DNA from 2 places in the Rothia sp. HMSC069C04 genome. Region 1 is predicted to be linked to the other one. Evidence: predicted binding sites of a transcription regulator. Region 1 holds the regulator's gene; the other holds the start of a gene.
The links. The regulator LexA, encoded in region 1, represses DNA repair genes until DNA is damaged. The targets are predictions, from matches to a motif close to TCGAACANNTGTTCGA.

Region 1 (11,749 bases):
CCTCCCCGCACCCGGCAATGTTCACCGATGACGTGATTGACGCGATGGCGGAGACCCCGAACGTCATGCCCGTACTGCACATGCCGCTGCAGTCCGGCTCCGATAAGGTGCTCAAGGATATGCGCCGCTCCTACCGTTCCAAGAAGTTCCTGAACATTCTGGACAAGGTGCGCGAGCGCATCCCGAACGCCGTGATTACCACCGACATCATTGTGGGCTTCCCCGGCGAGACTGAAGAGGACTTCCAGGACACCCTGAAGGTTGTGGAGCAGGCTCGTTTCTCCTCCGCGTTCACCTTCCAGTATTCGATCCGCCCCGGCACCCCGGCGGCGACCATGGAGAACCAGATCCCGAAGGAGGTCGTGCAGGAACGCTACGAGCGTCTGATTGCCCTGCAGGACCGCATCGCCGGTGAAGAGAACCGCAAGCAGCTCGGCAAGACCGTTGAGCTGATGGTCGTTGCGGAGGCCGGTCGTAAGGCTGACCAGACTCACCGCCTCTCGGGCCGCGGCCCGGACCAGCGCCTCGTGCACTTCTCCGTGCCCGAGGGCTGCGAGACTCCCCGCCCCGGCGACATGGTCACCGTGCCGATTACCGAGGCTGGTTCCTTCCACCTGATTTCTGACCCGACCGCCGAGCAGTACCACCTGCGCCGCACCCGCGCCGGCGACGCGTGGGACCGCTCCCAGGCTGATTCCTGCGGTACCGGCACCACCCAGGTGCCCGGTGCGCCGGTGGGTCTGGGCATGCCGACCATCGGTCTGCGCCCCTAAAACCTAGATTCGAATCATGCGCCCTGTTCTTCGGGCCCTCATCCTCACCGCGAGTGGGGGTGAGGGAACCGGTAGAATGGGGCGCATGACTATCTCCGAAACTCTGCCCGTTATCGCTATTGTGGGCCCGACCGGCACCGGTAAGAGCGCGCTCGCCATTGAGCTGGCTCTGCGCCTGAACGGTGAGTGCATTAACGCTGATTCTATGCAGTTCTACCATGGCATGGATATTGGTACCGCGAAGGTTACTGCGGAGGAGATGCGCGGCGTTCCGCACCACCTGCTGGACATTATGGATGTGCGGGATGAGGCGTCCGTGGCGGAGTTTCAGGAGCGTAGCCGTGAGCTGATTGAGCAGATTCGTGGCCGTGGCCGCTACCCGATTCTGGTGGGTGGTTCCGGCCTGTATGTGCGTGCCGCCCTGGATAAGTTGGAGTTCCCCGGCACGGATGCGCGGGTGCGCGAGCGCCTGGAGGAGCAGGCACGTACCGAGGGTATTGGTGTTTTGCATGCCCGCCTGGCGGAGGTCGACCCGGAGTCGGCTGCGCGTGTGAAGGATGAGCGCCGCATCATTCGCGCCCTGGAGGTGTTCGAGGTGACGGGTCGCCCGTTCTCGGCGTTCATGCCGGTGCGCGAGTACGTGACCGAGAGTATTCAGATTGGTCTGGATATGGATCGTGCCCTGCTGCACGAGCGTCTGCACCGCCGCGTGGAGCTGATGCACGAGCGCGGCCTGCTGGACGAGGTGCGCACCCTGAACGAGCAGGGTTTGCAGGAGGGTAAGACCGCCTCCCGCGCGATTGGTTACGCGCAGTTTGCTCGCGTACTTGAAGATGAAGACTATAGCGTGGAGCAGGCGATTGAGGATACGACCATTGCGACCCGCCAGTTTGCGCGCCGCCAGCTGACCTGGTTCCGTGCGGACCCGCGTGTGCACTGGCTGGATGCGCTCTCACCCACCCTTGCCGATGAGGCGGAAGCCATCATCTGCGAAAGCACCCGATAAGCCACAATAACGAGCCGTCGCCGAACCGATACCTCGTCGAGTCGGTCGGCGCGGTAAAATCATAAACGGACAGGTCACCAACCTTAAGGACAGCATATGAGCGAGAACCCTTCCACCTGGGGCGAGCTGGCAGGCCTGACCCTCACCAAGGGTCACGGCACCGGTAACGACTTCATCTTTCTGACGGACGAGAACGCAGAAATTGCTCTCACCCCCGAGCTGGTAGCCCGCGCCTGCGACCGACACTTCGGCATTGGTGCGGACGGCTTCATTCGTGCTACCCGCAGCACCGCCTCCCGCGCGGGCCAGAAGCTGCTCGAGGAGCACCCGGACGCTGTCTGGTTCATGGACTACCGCAACGGTGACGGCTCTATCGCTGAAATGTGCGGCAACGGTGTGCGCGCGTTCGTGGAGTACCTGCGCACTGAGGGCCTGATTGAGCTTGAGGTGGGCGAGACCGTCAAGATTGGTACCCGTGCCGGCGTGAAGACTGTGGCGCGTACCGAAGAGGGCTACGCGATTGATATGGGTCCGTGGAGCTTCATTCACGGTGAGGCTGCCCGCGAGGGTGGCGAGGACTGCCTGGTGTCTGCTCGCGGCCTGAAGACTCCGCGTGCTGGCCTGTCCATTTCGATGGGTAACCCGCACACCGTGGTGATGCTCGGCTCTGACGGTAAGCTGGACGGCCTGGACCTGCACAGCCTGCCTCAGGTGAGCCCCGCCCCGGTCAACGGTACGAACGTTGAGTTTGTGGTGCCGGTCGACCTGGACGTTGAGAGCGGCGCGCATGTGGGCGCTATCCGTATGCGCGTGCACGAACGTGGCGTGGGCGAGACTCTGTCCTGCGGTACCGGCGCGTGTGCGGCTGCTGCTGCGACCCGTTTCTGGGGCGGCGAGGAAGCACCGGATGAGTGGCTGGTGCATGTGCCCGGCGGTACCCTCGCGGTGACTTTCGTGCTGGGCCCGGATGACCTGGAGCATGTTGTTCTGGCTGGTCCGGCGCAGATGGTTGCAACCGTCGTGCTGCGATAACGTGCTGTTTTAGAACAGAGATTTTATAGAGAAAAGCGGCTGGTGTTTTCTGATAACACATTCAGAAAACACCCGCCGCTTTTACGTTTTTAGCAATGAGCGCCAGAGGAATCAGCGCCAGGGGCTTTAGTCCTCGTAGCGGTGCACCTGCAGAATACGGAAGCCCTTCGAAGTCGTATAGCGCGACACCTCAAACTCGCCGGGGTGCAGCTCCTCAAGCTGCGCGTCCATCCACTTCTGTAGTGAATCGGAGCCCAGGTTCTTCTGAACCACCAGGTAGGCGTCACCGCCGGGCGCCAGACGCGGCAGCCAGGTCAGCAGGATCTCGTGCAGAACCTCCTTGCCCACGCGAATCGGCGGGTTCGACCAGATGGTGTCAAAACGCAGTTCGGGGTCAACCGATTCGGGGGTTCCCACGGTGACGTTGGACAGGCCGAGAGCGGCGGCGTTGCGTTCGGTCAGGCTAATGGAGCGGGAGTTCACGTCCACCGCGTGCACCTGCGCCTGCGGTGCGAGCATCGCCAAAGTCAGGGTGATGGGGCCCCAACCGCAGCCGATGTCGAGCATGCGTTCGCCCTGCGGGTCGGGTGCTTCCTGCAGCAAAATAGCGGTGCCCTTATCAATGCCGGAGGGGCTGAAAATGCCGTTGGCTGTAGTGACAGTGACCTTGCGACCGGCAAGCTCCACCTGCACGGGGCGGGGCTTGAACTCGGTCTCGGGGGTTTCAGAGAAATAATGCTGCTCGCTCATGCTATCCAGTGTACCGGTAGGGCAAGAACCCGCCGCACACGGGCAGAGTATGCGCGGGTGGGGCAATAGCTTGCACGCCCTGAGCGCACAGGCGACCGAACCCCCTACCCGATGCGGGCAACGGCGGTAGAATTAGAATCGTATGAATTCTAAGAACACCCCCGTATCTGATACCGAAAAGCTGCCCAGCGATGAGCAGCTGCGCCGCACCGTAGACCGCGTTCTGGGCCGATCCCAGGCCGCCGCCTCCGTCACTACTTATGACGCCGCCGGTACTGCGCATCACAGTGATAACTCCTCCAGCACCCACGGTAACAATAGCCGCCGCGTGCTGGATACTCGCGCGCGCGAAATTTCTGACGTTCAGCGCGAGCACTCCGAATATGACGGTGATCAGGAAGATCTCGCTGAGCGCCGCGCCCTGCGCCGTACCGCGAACCTCTCAACCGAACTTGAAGACGTCACCGAGGTCGAGTACCGCCAGCTGCGCTTGGAGCGCGTGGTGCTGGCTGGTCTGTGGACTGAAGGCACCGTAGAGGACGCAGAGAACTCCCTGCGTGAGCTCGCGGCACTGGCTGAAACCGCAGGTTCCGAGGTTCTGGACGGCCTGGTTCAGCGCCGCCTCAAGCCGGACCCCGGCACCTTCCTCGGCTCCGGTAAGGCACTGGAACTCAAGGACATTGTGGAGGCGACCGGCGCCGACACCGTCATTGTCGACTCTGAACTGGCTCCCTCTCAGCGTCGCGCCCTCGAAGACATTGTGAAGGTCAAGGTTATTGACCGCACCGCCCTGATTCTCGATATTTTCGCTCAGCACGCTAAGTCCCGCGAGGGTAAGGCGCAGGTTGAGCTGGCTCAGCTGGAGTACATGCTGCCGCGTCTGCGTGGTTGGGGTGCGTCCCTGTCCCGTCAGGCGGGTGGCCGTGCCGCAGCCGGTGAGGGTATCGGTTCGCGTGGTCCCGGTGAAACCAAGATTGAGATGGACCGCCGCCGCCTGCGCGCTCGCATGGCGAAGCTTAAGCGTGAGATTGCTGCGATGGCGCCGGCGCGTGAGACGAAGCGTCTGAACCGTCGCCGTAACCGCGTGCCTTCGGTGGCTATCGCCGGGTACACGAACGCGGGTAAGTCCTCCCTGCTGAACCGTCTGACCGACGCCGGCGTGCTCGTGGAGAACGCCCTGTTTGCGACCCTGGACCCGACCGTCCGTAAGGCGCAGACCCCGGACGGTATCGGCTACACCCTCTCTGACACGGTGGGTTTCGTGCGTTCGCTGCCGACCCAGCTGGTGGAGGCGTTCCGCTCCACCCTGGAAGAGGTCGCTGACGCTGACGTCATCCTGCACGTGGTGGATGCTTCGCACCCGGACCCGGAGGGGCAGATTCGTGCTGTCCGCGAGGTCATCGCGGAGGTTGACGCCCGCCATATCCCCGAGATCATTGTGCTGAATAAGGCGGATGCCGCCGACCCGTTCGTACTGGAGCGTATGCGCCAGCGCGAGCCGGAGCACGTGATTGTTTCGGCGCGTACCGGTGAGGGTATTGAGGAGCTGAAGCAGAAGATTGCGGACACCATTCCGCGCCCCTCCATTGAGGTGAAGCTGCTGATTCCGTACTCGCACGGTGAGATTATTTCGCGCCTGCACGAGTGGGACGCCGAAATTAAGAGCACCGATTTCGTATCGGACGGCACCTTCGTGGTGGCTCTGGTCCGTGAGGATGTCGCCTCCGAACTGTCCGAGTATGTGCTGGAGGGCGACCTGCTGGAGGTCCTGGAAGAGGAACTTGCGGAGGCACACGCCCTCACTGAGGCGACCGCATCTGACTCCGAGCAGCCCTCTAACTCTGAGGCTCTCTAAGGGCGGATGAGCGTGACCGAGAGCATCAACGCGCCCAAAAACACCCCGGGAACTGGGCCCGGACCGGGGACCGACGGCACCCGATTCACCGGACAGGAGCTTGAGACCCTGCCCGGTGCGAAGGATGCCCTGACCCTGCTGGATGAGGTGGTTGCCGCCACTGGCGGTCAGAATCGTGCCGGTCAGCGCACCATGGTGGCGCATGTGGCGCAGGCTCTTGAACTGCAGCGTCACCTGCTGGTCCAGGCGGGTACCGGTACCGGTAAGTCCCTGGGCTACCTGGTTCCTGCCCTGGCGCGGGTGGGGGAGTCGGACCAGCCGATTGTGGTTGCGACGGCGACTCTTGCCCTGCAGGCGCAGATCGTGAACCGCGATATTCCGCGTCTTCTACAAGCGCTGGAGCCGCGCCCGGAGTCGCAGGCGCAGGTGGCTCTGCTCAAGGGCCGCAATAACTACCTCTGCCTGCACAAGCTGGAGGGCGGCTACCCGGAAGACGAGCCGGATGCTCTCTTCGACATGCCTTCTTCGACCTCGCGCGTGGGTGAGGAAGTAGTGCGCCTGCGCGAGTGGGCCGACCGCACGGAGACCGGCGACCGTGACGAGCTGAAGCCCGGCGTCTCTGACCGCGCCTGGGCTCAGGTATCGGTCAGCGCCGCCGAGTGTCTGGGCCGCCGCTGCCCGCTGGTGGAAGAGTGCTTTAGCGAGATGGCGCGTAGCCGTGCCGCTGAGGCTGATATCGTCATCACGAACCACGCCCTGCTGGCGATTAACGCTTTCGAGGGCATGAAGGTTCTGCCCGAACATGAGACGGTCATTATTGATGAGGCTCATGAGCTGGTGGACCGCGTGACAGGTGCCGTGTCTGGTTCTTTGACGGTTGCGATGGTTCACCGTGCGGCGCGTAGCGTGAAGAAGCATTCGAAGGCTGATTCCGGCGCACTGGAAATGGCAGCCGGCACCCTGGAGACCGCTTTCGAGGGTCTTGCCGAGGGCCTTCTGAAGGGCCTGGACGGTCGCCTTTTGACCGCTATTTCTGCGGTAAATGATGCCGCCCGCACCGCCCTGTCCGATACCAAACCGGACGGTCAGGACGTTGACGCCGGCCTGCAGATGGCGCGCTCGCGTGTCTCTGAGGTGCACGATATGAGCAGCCGCATTCTGGAGGCTTCGGGCGAGCAGGACGTTCTGTGGATTTCTCGTCAGGGCGGTTGGGAGAACGGCCGCTACGTGGCTGCTTCCGATACCGACCCGGCGACCCTGAATATCGCTCCGTTGAGCGTTGGCCTGCAGTTGCGTGACGGCCTGTTCGCTGACCGCACCGTGATTTTGACGAGTGCGACCCTGACGGTGGGTGACTCTTTTGATGTTGCAACCGCTGCCCTGGGACTGCAAGGGGAGGGTGCGCCGCGCTGGACGAGTATCGATGTGGGTTCACCTTTCGACTACCGCAAGCAGGGCATCATGTACGTTGCCGGAGATTTGAAGCCTCCGGGATTTGGTGTGCACGAGGGTCAGCTGGAGCGTCTGCGTGAGCTGTGCGAGGCATCGGAGGGCGGCGCCCTGGGTCTGTTCTCCTCAAAGCGTGCCGCTGAGCGTGCCGCCGAGTACATGCGTGAGCATAGCGACCTGAACATTCTTCTGCAGGGTGAGTCTTCGCTCAAGGCTCTGGTGGAGGAGTTCAGCGAGGACGTTGACTCATGCCTGTTTGGAACGATGAGCCTATGGCAGGGCGTGGACGTTCCCGGTGACTCGTGCCGCCTGGTGGTGATGGACCGCATTCCGTTCCCCCGCCCGGACGACCCGATTGCGCAGGCTCGTACGGAGGCGGTGAACCGTCACCACGGTAACGGCTTTATGGCGGTTTCGGCTCACCATGCGGCGATTCGTATGGCGCAGGGTGCGGGCCGTCTGATCCGTTCGGTGTCTGACCGCGGCGTGGTGGCTGTGCTGGATTCTCGCGTGGCGACTAAACGCTACGGCGGTTTCTTGATGAAGGCGATGCCGCCGATGTGGTCAACGCAAAATAAGGCCGCGGTGACCGGCGCGCTGGCTCGTCTTTCGGCGAGTATTGAGCGTTAGCTCGGGCGAGATCCATTCCTTGCCGCGCCGCCGCCCCGTTTTGGGCATATAAATTTAGACATATAGAAATCACCCCGGTGATACGTGAACGTTTACGTATCACCGGGGTGATTTCTATAGAGAGCTAAAAGCCTCGTAGCTATGTCTTTTAGAGGCTGTGTTGTTTAAAACAGCTTCTTTGAGATGCTGTGGCTGTTTAGAGCCCGCGTCTTTCAGAGACTGCATCTTCTAGAGGCTGTGGTTTTCTAGAGACTACGCAGCACGGAGACGACCTTACCCATGACGGTTGCGCGGTCACCCATAATCGGCTCGTAGTTGGAGTTGCGCGGCATGAGCCAGGTGTGGCCGTCAACCTGACGGAACACCTTTACGGTTGCTTCATCGTCGAGCAGAGCAGCAACGATATCGCCGTTGTCTGCGGTGTGCTGCTCGCGGACAACCACCCAGTCGCCGTCGCAGATTGCGGCGTCAATCATGGAATCGCCCTTGACCTTGAGCATGAAAAGCTTGCCGTTACCGACCAGCTGGCGGGGCAGGGCAAGCACATCCTCCACGGACTGCTCGGCGGTAATGGGGCCGCCCGCTGCAATTCGTCCAACCAGGGGAACGGGTACGAGGTCCTCATCGCCGACTTCGAAGTTCGGCAGCTCGGGCAGGGAAGAGGAAGCGCTACCGTGGATGCCGACGCCGTTCTCATCCAGCACCTCAATGGCGCGGGGGAGCTTGGGGTCGCGGCGAATGTAGCCCATGGTCTCGAGACGGCCGAGCTGGTGAGTGACCGAAGACAGGGACGCAAGACCCACCATGTCACCAATCTGGCGCATGGACGGCGGGTAACCCTTTTGTTCAATCTCGGTGCGGATCGCGTCAAGAATCTTCTGCTGGCGCGCGGTCAGCGCCGGACGGGGTGCTGTTGCCATTTCTTTTCCTTCGGTCTGTGCCCCGATTTCTGTATTCCGGTCTCTGCAGTCTGTTTGAGACACAGTCCGGTCGGGGCACGGATGGGTGCTTCACACGTTTTCCGATGGTGTCCTGAAAATTTTTTGGTTCTGCTGAAATTGGTCTTATCTCGTCAGGGGGTGGAGGAATTCTATCCGTGCCGGAGCGATACGCGGGCAACGAGTATGCGCCTCCGCCCTATAAAACTCAGTCAGCAGCACCTGCATTTAGATACAGAACCAAGCTGTAACGGGTACAGAAACCTGCTGTGAGTAGGACTCATCAGGAGCGTGTGGAACGTCTCTTGACACCAGTGTAGAACACTACACCGAAAAACTCAAACAAATATTCTAGATTTTTTCTTCGAAACTCGAAGAAATTTTTAGTACATCTCTGCTAGACTTTAGAACAAGAGTTCGTATATACTCTTGAATCTCTCCTGAAATTCAGGATTTACGGGTGAATGTTCGAAAAATATTCGAAGATTCGACCCGGAGTCTTCCAGGAGGGGCGAGTGAAGGAGTGTTCGAATGTATTCGAATCCTCTGCCTCTCTCTTCGCACGATCTACCCCGGATGCTCTAGGGAGCATCCGGCGAAGAGAGAGCGCAGGGGATGGGGTGTTGGGGCGACCCAGCGCAACCCGGTGCATCCGGCGCTCTGACCTAACTAGAGAATAGCTACCCAATAGTTATCGCCTAACAATCACCACTCCATAGTTATCACTCAACTAGGACCTCCGAGCGGGTATCGCTCGGCATTGCTAGACCCGCGAGGTAACCCCGGGGCGAGCTAAGAGAAAGGAACCACAATGACTACTGCAACACCTCTTGCTTCTCGTGACACTTCTGCACACCTTCCGGCAGGTTTGGTGGTACTTCACCCCGCCCGCACTGCGTCCGCCAGCACCGTGCAGGGGCGTTCTCGTGTGCCTGCGTCTTCGCAGTCTGTTCGCTCTTCTCGTGCGGCTCATGCGCCCCGTCCCGCGCAGGTGGCCCAGCCTACCCACGTTCCCGCTGTTTCTGCACCTGCTGTTTCTGCCCAAGCGCCCGCGTCGGTTCGCTCCGTAGCTTCTGAGGCGCAGGCTGCTTCTGCCGCACAGGCGCCTAGCGTGAAGAGTGCTCTTCTGGCTAAGGGAGGCGAGCTTCTGCGTGCGGTTCCCGCTTCGATTCGTCGTTTTGGCACTCCGCGCGGTTTCCTGAAGGGCCTGCCTCTGCTGACCCTGGCGGCGCTGATTGTGCTCGGTGCTATTAGCTTCTTTGGCCCGGCGGCTTCTGCTTCTGTGGAGAACGCTTCGGTGACTCGAACCGTCGTTGTGGTCAAGCATGGCGAGACCCTGTGGGATATTGCTCAGGCGGTGGATCCGCAGGGTGACACCCGTGATACTGTGGTTCGTATTATGGAGTTGAACTCGTTGACCAGCACCTCTGTTGATGCCGGTCAGCGTCTGGAAATTCCTCAGACTCAGCGCTAAGCATGGACACGTACGTGGTTGGCTTCTGCATGAGGTTGATGTCTTGACTCCGAACCCGCTATCTCTCAAGCTGAGCGCTTGAGTCGAATTCTTGAGCCTATGAAATAGGAGCGCACCGATGCCTGTTCCCGCTGAACCCACACCCGCTGCAACCACACCCGTCGAAACTGAATCTGTACAGACCACTCAGCCCGCTCGTCCTGTGGTTGCCGTTTTGGGGGAACCCGGAACTCGTGGTCCTCTGGTGAAGCTTCTTCAGGATGCGGGGGCGGACGTTATCGTGACCGCTGTGCCCGAGCAGCTGCGTGAGGCTGACGGCATGGTGGTGACCGGCGGTGTGAGCTCTCTCGAGGCGTACGAAGACCTGAAAGCTAAGGACGCTGAGCGCGTGATTGGTCGCCGTGTTGCTGGCGGTCGTCCGGTGCTGGTTGCCGGTGCGGCGTTGAGCTGCCTCTTCGACTCGGTGACGGTGGAGCATCCGCAGATGGGGCAGGTTCAGGTGCAGTGCATGGGGGAGTGGCCCGGTGAGAGCGTGGAGCTTTCTGCCCGAGACCTGGCGCCCGGTGCTTCTGCCCTGCGTTCTTCCTCCGATAGTACGTTGCTCAAGGATCTTGAGGGTGAGGCTCACTTCAAATCTGAGCACGGCGTTTTTGAGTGGGCTTTTGATCAGAGCATTGAATATATTGCCCCTCCGGCGGTGACTTGGACTGTCACCGAGCCCGCCTATATCGCGGCGGTTGAGAACGGTCCACTGACGGCGGTGCAGTTCTGCCCGGTAGGTTCTGGCGAGCTGGGGGCGGAGTTTATGCGCCGCTGGGTTGCGTCCCTGGCGGCGACCGGTCGCCTGTCTCCTGGCGACTCCGCTACTGCTGCGGGAGGTAACTAATGTCTGTGCCCGTTCTTGAACTTCTGCCCGCCGTTGATATTTCTGAAGGCTACGCGGTGCGCCCGGTGGGCGGCACCCTGTCCGGTGGTGAGCAACGCCTCGACCCTGTTGAGGCGGCTCTGACCTGGGTGAAGGCGGGTGCCCGCTGGATTCACCTGGTTGACCTTGACCTGGCGTTTGGTCGCGGCACGAATACCGAGGTTCTGGCTGAGGTGGTTGCCGCAGTCCGTGCCGAGAACACCCGAACGGGCTCCGCTCCGGTTCGTGTTCAGGTCAGTGGCGGTGTGCGTAATGCTGAGAGTCTGGAGCGCGCCCTGAGCCTGAATCCGGACCGCGTGAACGTGACTAGTGCGGCTCTGGCGGATTCTTCCTGGCTTGAAGGCACTCTGGCTCATTATGCCGATTCTGATCTTCTGGCTCTTGGCCTCGATGCCCGTTATAACCCCGAGCGGGGCTGGGTGACGGTGGCTCGCGGTACCGATTGGTCGGGGCCTGATTTGGCGGAGGCGCTGGCGTGGCTGGAGAGCGCGGGTGTGCGCCGCTATATCGTCACGGATGTGAGTAAGGACGGTTCTCTGGCGGGCCCGGGTGCGGAGCTGCTGGATGAGGTGCTGGCTCAGACTGCCTGTCGGGTGGTGGCGTCCGGTGGTGTGGCGTCGCTGGCTGATCTTGTGAAGCTGCGTTCTATGGTGCCTTATGGTTTGGAGGGCGTGGTGCTTGGCAAGGCGCTGTATGTGGGTAACTTTAGTTTTGAACAGGCTCTTGAGGTCGCTGGCTCCCGCTAAAGCTACCGCTCTGCTTTAGCCCGCGTAGATTTCTTATCCGCATAGGTTTTATATATGACGAAGCCCCGTCTTCCTCAATACGAGGGATGCGGGGCTTCGTGATGGCATACACCAGATATGGCTTAGTAGGCCTGCTGGTTTAGCGCACGTCCTGGCTTAGTACACCAGTTG
Region 2 (11,749 bases), on a different contig from region 1:
TACCCGAGCCGGAAACACCGGTCACCGCGGTGAACACGCCCAGCGGGAAGGACACAGTCACGTTCTTGAGGTTGTTTTCGCGGGCGCCGCGCACGGTCAGCTGACGTTCCTTGTCCACGGGGCGGCGGGATGCGGGCACCTCAATGCTGCGGCGGCCAGCCATGTAGTCGCCGGTAATGGACTTGGTGTTCTTCAGCAACTCTTCAAAGCTGCCGGAGTGCACGATTTCGCCGCCGTGTTCGCCGGCGCCGGGTCCTACGTCCACGATCCAGTCGGCTTCGCGCATGGTGTCTTCGTCATGCTCAACCACGATAAGCGTATTGCCCATATCGCGCAGCTTGGTCAGGGTTTCGATGAGGCGGCGGTTATCACGCTGATGCAGACCGATGGAGGGCTCGTCGAGCACGTAGAGCACGCCGACCAGGCCGGAACCAATCTGGGTTGCGAGGCGGATGCGCTGCGCCTCACCGCCGGAGAGCGTACCGGCGGAGCGTGAGAGGGTCAGGTAGTCCAGGCCCACATCCAGCAGGAACTGCAGGCGCGCGTCAATTTCTTTGAGGACCTGCTCGCCAATCTTGGCTTCGCGGGCGCTGAGCTGCAGGCCGCGCACGAAGGCGAGCGCGTCAGCCAGGGACAGGTCGGTGATGTCTGCGATGGACTGGCCGCCAACCTTCACGCCAAGGATGGTCGGGTTCAGGCGCGCGCCACCGCAGGAGGGGCAGGCAACCTGGCGCATGTACTGTTCGTAGCGGTCGCGGGCGAAGTCCGATTCGGTTTCTTCGTGCTTGCGCTTGATGTACGCCTTCACGCCTTCGAACCCGGAGGTGTAGCGGCGTTCGCGGCCGAATCGGTTGCGGTAGGACACCTCAACCTTGTAGTCCTTGCCGTCCAGAATGGCGGCGCGGGTCTTGGCGGGCAGGTCCTTGAAGGGGGGGTTCAGGTCGAAGCCGAGCTCCTCCCCCAGGCCTGCGAGCAGGCGCAACCAGTATTCGGTGGTTGCTTTGCCCTGCGACCAGGGAGCGATAGCGCCCTCGCCGAGGGTCAGGTCGGGATTGGGTACGAGCAGTTCGGTGTCTACTTCCAGGCGAGAGCCGATGCCGTCGCAGGCGCTACACGCGCCGAACGGCGAGTTGAAGGAGAAGGCGCGCGGCTCGATGGTGTCGATCTGCAGCGGGTGATTATTGGGGCAGGCGAGGTTTTCGCTGAAAGAGCGGGTGCGTTCGGGGTCGTCCTGCTCGCGGTCCACGAAGTCGATGAGCACGCGGCCGTCGGCGAGCTTGAGCGCGGTTTCGATGGAGTCGGTGAGGCGCTGGTGAATACCGTCCTTAATGACGATGCGGTCGACGACCACCTCGATGGTGTGCTTGTACTGCTTGGCGAGCTTGGGCGGGTCGGAGAGCTGCACGGTTTCGCCGTCCACGCGGGCACGCGAGTAGCCCTGGGTGAGCAGGTCCTTGAAGAGGTCCACGAACTCGCCCTTACGTGCGCTGACGACGGGCGCGAGGATCTGCAGGCGAGTGCGTTCGGGGTACTCCTGCAGAATGTCCACAATCTGCTGCGGGGTCTGCTGGGTTATTTCTTCGCCGCATTCGGGGCAGTGCGGGTGGCCGATGCGCGCCCAGAGCAGACGCATGTAGTCGTAGATTTCGGTGATAGTACCGACGGTCGAGCGCGGGTTTTTGGAGGTGGACTTCTGGTCGATGGACACCGCCGGCGAGAGGCCTTCGATGAAGTCTACGTCGGGCTTGTCGACCTGGCCCAGGAACATACGCGCATAGGAGGACAGCGACTCGACGTAGCGGCGCTGACCTTCCGCAAAGATGGTATCGAAGGCGAGGGAGGACTTACCGGAACCGGAGAGGCCGGTGAAGACGACCATCGCATCACGCGGAATGGTGAGGTCTACGTTCTTGAGGTTGTTTTCGCGGGCACCCTGAACCCGGATGCTGGTCAGATCGTTCGCTTTGAGTGCGGTGCTACCGTGTGCCGGGCGGGGTGTCATCGAAAATCCTTTCGTCTTATCTTCGAACTTAAATTCTACACCCTCACGCCTTTCACCAGCGGGATTATGCGGCGGGTGAAGGCATGAGGGTGCAGTACTTATATGAGGTGGACTAGGAGGCGCAATTCATCAAGTGCGGCCTACCAGCCGCGGGTTCCCCACTCTTCCAGGTGGGGGCGCTCGTCGCCGAGGGTGGTAGAGCGGCCGTGGCCGGGCAGTACGATGGCGTCGTCTTCGAAGCCTCCGAAGAGTTTTTCGAGCACGTTGGAGAAGAGCTCACCGAACTGCTGCGGGGAGTCGGTCTTGCCCACGCCGCCGGGGAAGAGGGCGTCGCCGGTGAACAGCAGGGTTGCGGGAGTGCCGTCTTCCCAGGTGGTTTCGAGGGTGTAGACGATGGATCCGGGGGTGTGACCGGGCACGTGCAGGGCGCGGATGACGGTATCAGAGAGGTAGAAGTCGAAGCTTTCACCGCCGGTCAGCTCTTCTTCGACGGTGTAGTCTTCCTGCTCCTTAATAGCGGCGGCATCAGCTGCACCCGCGGAGGTCACGGCACCGGTGAGGTGGTCGAGCTCCTTAATAGCGCGGATGTGGTCCCAGTGGCCGTGGGTGACCAGGATGCCGGTCAGACCGATTGCGCGGGGCCTGATGGAGTTGAAGTCCTCTTCCTTCTCCATGACGCGCACGCGGCGTTCTTCGCCGTCTGCCAGTTCAAGCTGCGGGCAGTCATTCAGGAGCGCGTCGAGAGTGAAAGCGTAGAGTTCTTCTGCGTCGTCTGCAGGGTCGATGAGCACCTGCTCGCCGGTGGCGCGCATGGTGATGAGGTAGACGCTGTTGTCCATCTCGGAGACGCTGAACGCACGGACGGTCAGTTCGGGGTTCTCAAAGATGAGGGTGGGTTCGGGGTAAGTAGTCATAGTTCCAGTGTAGGGGTTGTGACCGCACAGCATGCGCCTATGCGGTTCGCTCCCCTATCAGCGCATTCGGCGTTGAACGCGCGGGATACATGTACGGGTTGCATGTGTGCGGGATGCATGTGCGGGATGCACAGGGAACAGATTCTGGAGCACGCTCAGTACAGATTGGGTTCAGCGCGGATTAGGTTCCGACTGGATTCCGCCCGGCTGAGGGTCCAGTGAAATTCAAACAGCGAAATTCAAAAGTTAAACAGAGAAGCGACTGCGCATCGATACACAGTCGCTTCTCATGACACCCAGGGGTATCTATCACTCACTCAAACACAAGCAACCCGAGGACTTTGGAAATCTCACGATTACTTGATGACTCAATAGTAGCGAACTTTTTGGGGGCTGTTTTACCGCTCAATTTGGTACGGAGAGCGGGATTTAGTGACCCGCACCTCAATGTAATCATTCTGTAATAAAAACAGGTGTTTTTTAGGGTATCCATACGTACCAATTTCATTTTTTTCGAGTTTTAGTGTGACTTATTTCACCCAAAATAATTTTAGATTTTCCCTCTTTTGGCACTTCGGTGCACCTTTAACTTAAGCTTCACACTCGGCAATCCCAAAGGTTCAATACCCAGTTTTAGCCCGGTATTCCGCGGAAGTAGAGGGTTAAGGTGAAAGTATCTTCAAGTACTTGCAACTTCATGAGTAGGAAAAAATGTACCGCTCACCGTTCAAAATCTGCACAATTATTCGCACGGGGGCAAAATCAATTGGTCTGTTTTACCCCTGTAGGTACCCCCTAAAGTAGAGGTTTTATTACAAAACAATAACATCAGCCCCACATTCAGGTTCACTGAGTGCACCCATTAAAACCCCTTTCAAAAAGCAAAATACCTAGTCAATGCCGTATTTTCACAAAATGCAAGACAGTGTGTCACTAAAAAATCAACCTCTATAGATTGTTTAATAAAACCTGACCTTTAAGCACAAATAGAGCCCAATTATTAACCAGCACGTACCAATTTCACCCTCAAAACAGGCGCTCTAGAAGCCTCAATGAAAGGTTGAAAGACCCCTCCACCAGGGGTTTCAGAATCCTTCACTCCCCCGTTTTCAGGTACTCTACTTCCCCTTATAATCACTACAGAGAGCACCATAGGGCACAGCAAAGGCGGCGCCCCTCCCCCGCTGTGGGGAAGGAGCGCCGCCTCCACTAGCTATAAATCAGCTGGAACAGCCGCTTTAGGACAGGCCGACCATCACGCCGTTCTCGTCGAAGCCGATGCGCTCAGCTGCGGGGCTCTTGCTCAGACCCGGCATGGTGCGCATGGTGCCGCAGATAGCGTAGACGTAGCCAGCACCTGCAGCCAGGCGAACCTCGCGCACGGGCAGGGTCCAGCCGGTCGGTGCGCCCTTCAGAGTTGCATCCGAAGAGATGGACAGGTGGGTCTTCGCGATAACCACGGGCAGGTGCGAGTAGCCCAGCTCAGCAAAACGCTTCAGCTGCTTAGCGGCGGCGGGAGCGATGGAGATGCCGTCCGCGCCGTAGACCTTGGTCGCAACCTTCTCAATCTTGGTCTCGATGGAGTCCTCAAGATCGTAGGTGTACTTCAGATCCGAAACGTCGTCACATGCCTCAGCAACCACGTCCGCCAGGTCGGTGGTGCCCTTACCACCCTCAGCCACACCGCGGTGGATAGCGACGCGAGCGCCAGCTTCCTCAGCGATACGACGGATGGTCTCGTGCTCGGACTCGAAGTCGGTCGGGAAGGCGTTGATTGCCACGACCGGCTGAACACCGAAGTTGCGCACAATCTCGATGTGCTTCTTCAGGTTCTCTGCACCCTTCTCCACGTCGGAGGGGCTTTCCTGCAGCATGCCTTCGGGCAGGGGCTTGCCCGGAACGATCTTGTACAGGCCGGAGTGGGACTTCAGGGAGCGCACGGTCACGACGAGCACTGCTGCGTCCGGCTTCAGGCCGGAAACGCGGCACTTGACGTTGAAGAAACGCTCCGCACCCATGTCGGCACCGAAGCCAGCCTCGGTAATCACGTAGTCGGAGTACTCCAGACCAACGTAGTCTGCGACCACGGAGGAGTTACCGGTTGCGATGTTACCGAAGGGGCCCGCGTGAATCAGCGCGGGGGTGTGCTCCAGGGTCTGCAGCAGGTTCGGGTTGATTGCGTCTGCCAGGATGACGGACATTGCGCCGTCAGCCTTCAGGTCGGCTGCGGTGACGGGCTCGCCGTCGTAGTTCAGGCCGATCACGATCTTTGCCAGGCGCTCGCGCAGGTCCTTGAAGGAGGTTGCCAGCGAGAGAATCACCATGATTTCGGAGGCGCTGGTGATGTCGAAACCGGTCTCGCGGACCACGCCGTCCATGCGTTCGCCCAGGCCCACGACGATGTTGCGCAGGGAGCGGTCGTTCATGTCGATAACGCGGCGCCACTCGATTGCGCGCGGGTCGATGCGCAGCTCGTTGCCGTGGTGCAGGTGGTTGTCGATCATGGCGGCAAGCAGGTTGTGCGCTGCGGTGACGGCGTGGAAGTCGCCGGTCAGGTGCAGGTTCAGCTTCTCCATGGGAACGATCTGGGAGTAGCCGCCGCCTGCTGCGCCGCCCTTGATGCCGAAGGTCGGGCCCATTGCGGGCTGACGCAGAGCCAGGATTGCCTTGCGGCCGGTCTGGGCGAAGCCCTGTGCGAGGGAGACGGAGGTTGCGGTCTTACCTTCACCGAGCGGGGTGGGGGTGACTGCGGTAACCACGATGTACTTGGAGCCGCGCTTGCGGGCGGTCTCTGCGTTGGTGGTTTCGTCGAGGAGGACCTTAGCGACATACTTGCCGTAGGGTTCAAGGCGATCTTCGCTGATGCCGTTGTCTGCTGCGATCTTGTTAATAGGCCAAAGATCGGCGGCAAGTGCGATTTCGAGGTCGGAAGGGAAAGGCTTCTTCGTCATTGTCATCCTTCGAGTTGTACGAATCATGCTCTTTTATTCTATGCCTTGGCTCACTCATTTGTCCCTCACCTCGCCGAAAGGTGGCAAATAAACCCAATTTTTAATGCACTAATCCCCGCAACCGGCACCCTACACTCACGTGGAGCGGCAGGATCGGTGCGGGGATTAGTAGCGCATACACGCCGGGCTACCGGTACAGGAACCGGCATAAGAACGGCGATACGACCGGCTATTACGGCATGGTCAGCAGAACCTTGGTGGCGGTACGCTGGTCCATTGCCTCGTAACCCTTAGCCGCCTCGTCGATGGGCAGAACCAGGTCGAATACCTTACCGGGCTCAATTTCGCCCTTGTAAATCAGGTCGATGAGGGTCGGCAGGTACTTACGCACGGGGGCGGGGCCACCCTCCAGGTGAACCTGCTTGCCGAAGAGCTTATCGGTGCCGATGGAGCTGTCGTGCGGCACGCCCACGAAGCCGATGTAGCCGCCGTGGCGTACGCAGCCGAGAGCCTGGTCGAAGGACTGCTGGGTGCCGACAGCCTCCGCAACGCCGTGTGCGCCCACGCCGTCGGTGAGCTCCATGACCTTGGCGATGCCCTCTTCGCCGCGCTCTTCCACGATGTGGGTTGCGCCGAATGCCTTAGCGAGAGCCTGACGTTCGGGGTTGCGGGACATGATGATGATCTTCTCTGCGCCGAGCTGCTTAGCGCCGATGACTGCGCTCAGACCGACTGCACCGTCGCCAACAACGACGATGGTCTTGCCGGGGCCTGCCTGCGCTGCGTCTGCTGCGTACCAGCCGGTGCCGAGCACGTCGGATGCCGCCATCAGGTGCGGGATCTGCTCTTCGGTGGGGGCTGCGGGGGTCTTGACGAGGGTGCCGTCTGCGAAGGGTACGCGGGCGTATTCTGCCTGGGTGCCGTTGGAGCGCATGCCGATGTAAGTGTCGCCTGCCGCGATTGCCTTGAGGCAGCGGGAGGGGTAGCCTGCGGTGCAGGTTTCGCATTCGCCGCAGGAGATGCAGAAGGAGCCTACGACGAAGTCGCCGGGGGCTACGGTGGTGACCTCGGAGCCTACTTCGACGACTTCGCCGATGTATTCGTGGCCCATTGCCCGGTGGTCGACGGGCTTTGCGTCTGCGCCGCGGTAGGGCCACAGGTCGGAGCCGCAGATGCAGGATGCTGCGAGCTTGATGATGGCGTCGGTGGGTTCGAGCAGGGTCGGCTTCTCAACTTCGTTGACGACGACCTTGCCGGGGGCTTCCATAACAACTGAACGCATGATGTTCCTTTCAAATCTGCGTTGATAGTTAGTCGTATCAGAGTACGCCCCGCACCCCGATATATCAATAATTTTTTATGCTACGGGGTGAAGGTAAAAATTCCGACAACCGGAACCAGAAAGACCGCTCCTACTCCCCTGCTTCTCCGCCGCTTCCGCGCCAGGTTATACCGGGGAAGCCTGGGCATCCTGGCACGTTAAATAGCCCGGTTAAACGGCGGAACCCCCGCGCATCCACAGTGGACACGCGGGGGTCGGTTATCTCAGCCTTATATCTCGAGACGAGAAGGGGCTTAGAAGTCCCAGTCCTCGTCCTCGGTGTTCACGGCCTTACCAATCACGTAGGAAGAGCCGGAACCGGAGAAGAAGTCGTGATTCTCATCAGCGTTCGGGGACAGCGCCGACAGGATCGCCGGGGACACGTTAGTCACGGACGCCGGGAACATCGGCTCGTAGCCCAGGTTCATCAGAGCCTTGTTAGCGTTGTAGTGCAGGAACTTCTTAACGTCCTCACTCCAACCCACACCGTCATACAGGGAGTGGGTGTACGCCACCTCGTTCTCGTACAGTTCGTACAGCAGGTTGAAGGTGTACTCCTTCAGCTCTGCCTGACGCTCCGCGGACTCCTTTGCCAGGCCGCGCTGGAACTTGTAGCCAATGTAGTAGCCGTGCACTGCCTCGTCACGAATAATCAGACGAATCAGGTCAGCGGTGTTAGTCAGCTTCGCGTGCGAAGACCAGTACATGGGCAGGTAGAAGCCCGAGTAGAACAGGAAGGACTCCAGCAGAGTGGAGGCAACCTTCTTCTTCAGCGGGTCGTCACCGGTGTAGTAGGACAGAACAATCTTCGCCTTCTTCTGCAGGTGCTCATTCTCAGAAGCCCAGCGGAACGCCTCGTCAATCTCCTTGGTGGAGGCGAGAGTCGAGAAGATCGAGGAGTACGACTTTGCGTGCACGGACTCCATGAACGCAATGTTGGTGTACACGGCCTCTTCGTGCGCGGTCACAGCGTCCGGCAGCAGGGACACAGCACCGACAGTACCCTGGATGGTGTCCAGCAGGGTCAGACCGGTGAAGACGCGCATGGTCAGCTGCTTCTCTTCCTCGGTCAGGGTCTTCCAGGAGGGCACGTCGTTGCTCAGCGGCACCTTCTCCGGTAGCCAGAAGTTACCGGTTAGACGATCCCAAACCTCAAGGTCCTTCTCGTCCTCAATACGGTTCCAGTTGATAGCCTCGACCACGTGGTCGACGAGCTTCACCTTTTCACTCATTAGTAATTCTCCGATTCTTAAGGGGCGGTTATGGTCCCACGCGCGCCCAGCCAGTCGCGCAGGCGGGAGCGTGTTCACCGTAACCGCCCCTTCCAGTCTTTAGTTATAGTGTGCCAGCTCAGGCTGAATGCGTCACAGCATTCGGGCTAGAGCATGCAGGATACGCAGCCTTCAACCTCGGTACCCTCAAGAGCCATCTGACGCAGACGGATGTAGTAGATGGTCTTGATGCCCTTACGCCATGCGTAAATCTGGGCGCGGTTGATATCGCGGGTGGTTGCGGTATCGCGGAAGAAGAGGGTCAGCGACAGGCCCTGGTCCACGTGCTGGGTTGCCACAGCGTAGGTGTCGATGATCTTCTCGTAACCAATTTCGTAGGAGTCCTGGTAGTACTCCAGGTTCTCGTTGGTCATGTACGGCGCCGGGTAGTAGACGCGGCCGAGCTTGCCTTCCTTGCGGATCTCAATCTTCGCAGCAATCGGGTGAATCGAAGAGGTCGAACCGTTGATGTAGGAGATGGAGCCGGTCGGCGGAACAGCCTGCAGGTTCTGGTTGTACATACCGTACTGTGCCACGTCAGCAGCCAGCTGAATCCACTCTTCACGGGTGGGGATGTGGTGCTTAGCGAACAGTTCGCGGGTACGCTCGGTCTGCGGTGCCCATTCCTTCTCAATGTACTTTGCGAAGAACTCACCGGACGCGTACTTCGAGTTCTCGAAGCCCTCGAAACGCTGGCCGCGTTCCTTAGCAATCTGCATGGAGGCGCGGATTGCGTGGTAGGCGACGGTGTAGAAGTACATGTTGGTGAAGTCCAGTGCTTCTTCGGAACCGTAGTAGACGTGCTCGCGTGCCAGGTAGCCGTGCAGGTTCATCTGGCCCAGACCCACGGCGTGGCTCATGCCGTTGCCGCGCTCGATGGAGGGTACGGAGCGGATGTCAGACTGGTCGGAGACGGAGGTCAGCGAACGAATCGCAGTTTCCACGGTCTTGCCGAAATCGTCGCCGTCCATGGTCAGTGCAATGTTCAGCGAGCCGAGGTTGCAGGAGATGTCCTTACCGACGGTCTCGTAGCCGAGGTCAGCGTGGTAGGTGGACGGTTCAGAAACCTGCAGGATCTCGGAGCACAGGTTGGACATGATGACCTTACCGGCGATGGGGTTCGCGCGGTTGACGGTGTCTTCGAACATCACGTACGGGTAGCCGGACTCGAACTGAATCTCTGCGATGGTCTGGAAGAACTCACGCGCGTTGATCTTGGTCTTGGTGATGCGTGCATCGTCGACCATTTCGTAGTACTTCTCGGAGACGTTGATGTCGGAGAAGGGCACGCCATAGATGCGTTCCACATCGTACGGGGAGAAGAGGTACATGTCCTCGTTCTTCTTCGCCAGCTCGAAGGTGATGTCGGGGATGACAACGCCCAGGGAGAGGGTCTTGATGCGGATCTTCTCGTCAGCGTTCTCACGCTTGGTGTCCAGGAAGGCGTAGATGTCGGGGTGGTGTGCGTGCAGGTACACGGCACCGGCACCCTGACGTGCGCCGAGCTGGTTTGCGTAGGAGAAGGCGTCTTCCAGCAGCTTCATGACGGGGATAACGCCCGAGGACTGGTTCTCAATCTTCTTAATGGGCGCACCGGACTCGCGCAGGTTGGTCAGGGCGAATGCCACGCCGCCGCCGCGCTTAGAGAGCTGCAGTGCAGAGTTGATGGAGCGGCCGATGGACTCCATGTTGTCTTCCATGCGCAGCAGGAAGCAGGAGACGAGCTCGCCGCGCTGACGCTTACCTGCGTTGAGGAAGGTGGGGGTTGCCGGCTGGAAACGGCCGGAGATAATCTCGTCGACGATGTCTTCGGCGAGCTTCTCGTTGCCTTCTGCCAGCAGCAGTGCGACCATGCAGACGCGGTCTTCGAAACGCTCCAGGTAGCGCTGACCGTCGAAGGTCTTGAGCGCGTAGGAGGTGTAGAACTTGAAGGCACCCAGGAAGGTCGGGAAGCGGAACTTCACGGCGTAGGCGCGCTTGAACAGGTTCTTAATGAACTGGAAGTTGTACTTGTCGAAGAGTTCCGGCTCGTAGTACTGGTTCTCGATCAGGTACTCGATCTTCTCTTCCAGGTCGTGGAAGAAGACGGTGTTGTTGTTGACGTGCTGCAGGAAGTACTGACGTGCCGCCTGACGGTCTGCATCGAACTGAATCTGGCCGTTCTCATCGTAGAGGTTCAGCAGTGCGTTCAGCTCGTGGTAGCTCATACCCTTGAACTTCTCGGGCACGCTCTTGCCGTTGTGGCTCGCACCGAGAGTTTCTAGTGCTGAGGGCAGTTTTGCGTCCAAAATGCTTCCAATCCTTCGTTGACTTTTTCTACATCTGAATCGGTGCCCATGAGCTCAAATTTGAAGAGCACGGGCACATCGCACTTCTTGGCGACAATGTCTGCCGCGATACCGAAGAGCGGACCAAAGTTGGTGTTGCCGGAGCCAATCACACCGAGTATGTGGTGGCGATTCTGCTCCACGTTCAGGAATTTAACCACCTGCGGGGGAACGTTACCGGCGCCTTCGGGCTTGCCGTAGGTGGGGACGATGAGCACGAACGGCTCATCAAGAATGAGGGTGTCTTCGCCGGTGCGCAGCGGCAGGCGGAGGCGGCGGGCACGGATCTTCTCCACGAACTTGTGGGTGTTACCGGAGATGGAGGAGAAGTACACGATGAGTGGCGCTGTATCGTCCAGTTCGTCCTCGGTCGCTCGACCCTCGGAAGCATTGCGTGCATCCATAAGAATCTTGCGGATTTCTGCGTGCTCGTCGACGGGGTTGGGCGTGAGGGCGGTACTCAATCTGTACTCCTTATTCTCGTGGGCCGGTGTGGTTCCGTGCCGATTTTCCGTTTGTACGGGTTTCGGCAGGGTTGTTACGCTGCCAGAGCGTTGATCTTGTCGGGCTGGAAGCCGGACCAGTGCTCGTCGCCTGCGATGACGACGGGTGCCTGCATGTAGCCGAGGGACTTGACCATTTCGAGGGCCTGAGCGTCTTCGGTGATATCAACCTTGGTGTAGCTGATACCCTTCGCGTCGAGGGCGCGGTAGGTCATGTTGCACTGGACGCACTGGGGCTTGGTGTACACGGTCACTACCATGGGAGTGCCTCTTACTTTCTCCCGCTCGGGCGGGCTTATCTCGTGAATGAATCTGGCGTGTTTCGTCGGTGGTTCACCACGTGTTATTTACGGCGGGCGCTGTGCCGTCCACTGCCCCCTCCTAGTGGGGCGTGGCGGTTTCCTGCTCTGGGGCAGGGCGCCTAAAAGTGCCGTAGTGGTGGAACCGAGTATTAATACTA

Region 2: a site for LexA is predicted at 2,025-2,040, ahead of uvrA (excinuclease ABC subunit UvrA). Genes of this name have one in related genera too.

What each region holds. Positions count from the first base shown of each region.
Region 1 covers NZ_KV810742.1:19,288-31,036, reverse strand. Annotated here, with positions in the region: gene miaB (tRNA (N6-isopentenyl adenosine(37)-C2)-methylthiotransferase MiaB) at 1-773, shown strand, start outside; gene miaA (tRNA (adenosine(37)-N6)-dimethylallyltransferase MiaA) at 859-1,779, shown strand; gene dapF (diaminopimelate epimerase) at 1,876-2,811, shown strand; gene HMPREF2879_RS05275 (class I SAM-dependent methyltransferase) at 2,938-3,561, opposite strand; gene hflX (GTPase HflX) at 3,704-5,416, shown strand; gene HMPREF2879_RS05265 (ATP-dependent DNA helicase) at 5,423-7,495, shown strand; gene lexA (transcriptional repressor LexA) at 7,741-8,415, opposite strand; gene HMPREF2879_RS09195 (LysM peptidoglycan-binding domain-containing protein) at 9,245-9,907, shown strand; gene HMPREF2879_RS05250 (type 1 glutamine amidotransferase family protein) at 10,026-10,793, shown strand; gene HMPREF2879_RS05245 (HisA/HisF-related TIM barrel protein) at 10,793-11,578, shown strand.
Region 2 covers NZ_KV810746.1:49,478-61,226, forward strand. Annotated here, with positions in the region: gene uvrA (excinuclease ABC subunit UvrA) at 1-2,002, opposite strand, end outside; gene HMPREF2879_RS06555 (MBL fold metallo-hydrolase) at 2,143-2,916, opposite strand; gene HMPREF2879_RS06560 (formate--tetrahydrofolate ligase) at 4,155-5,867, opposite strand; gene HMPREF2879_RS06565 (zinc-dependent alcohol dehydrogenase family protein) at 6,100-7,149, opposite strand; gene nrdF (class 1b ribonucleoside-diphosphate reductase subunit beta) at 7,443-8,420, opposite strand; gene nrdE (class 1b ribonucleoside-diphosphate reductase subunit alpha) at 8,567-10,747, opposite strand; gene nrdI (class Ib ribonucleoside-diphosphate reductase assembly flavoprotein NrdI) at 10,720-11,250, opposite strand; gene nrdH (glutaredoxin-like protein NrdH) at 11,325-11,549, opposite strand.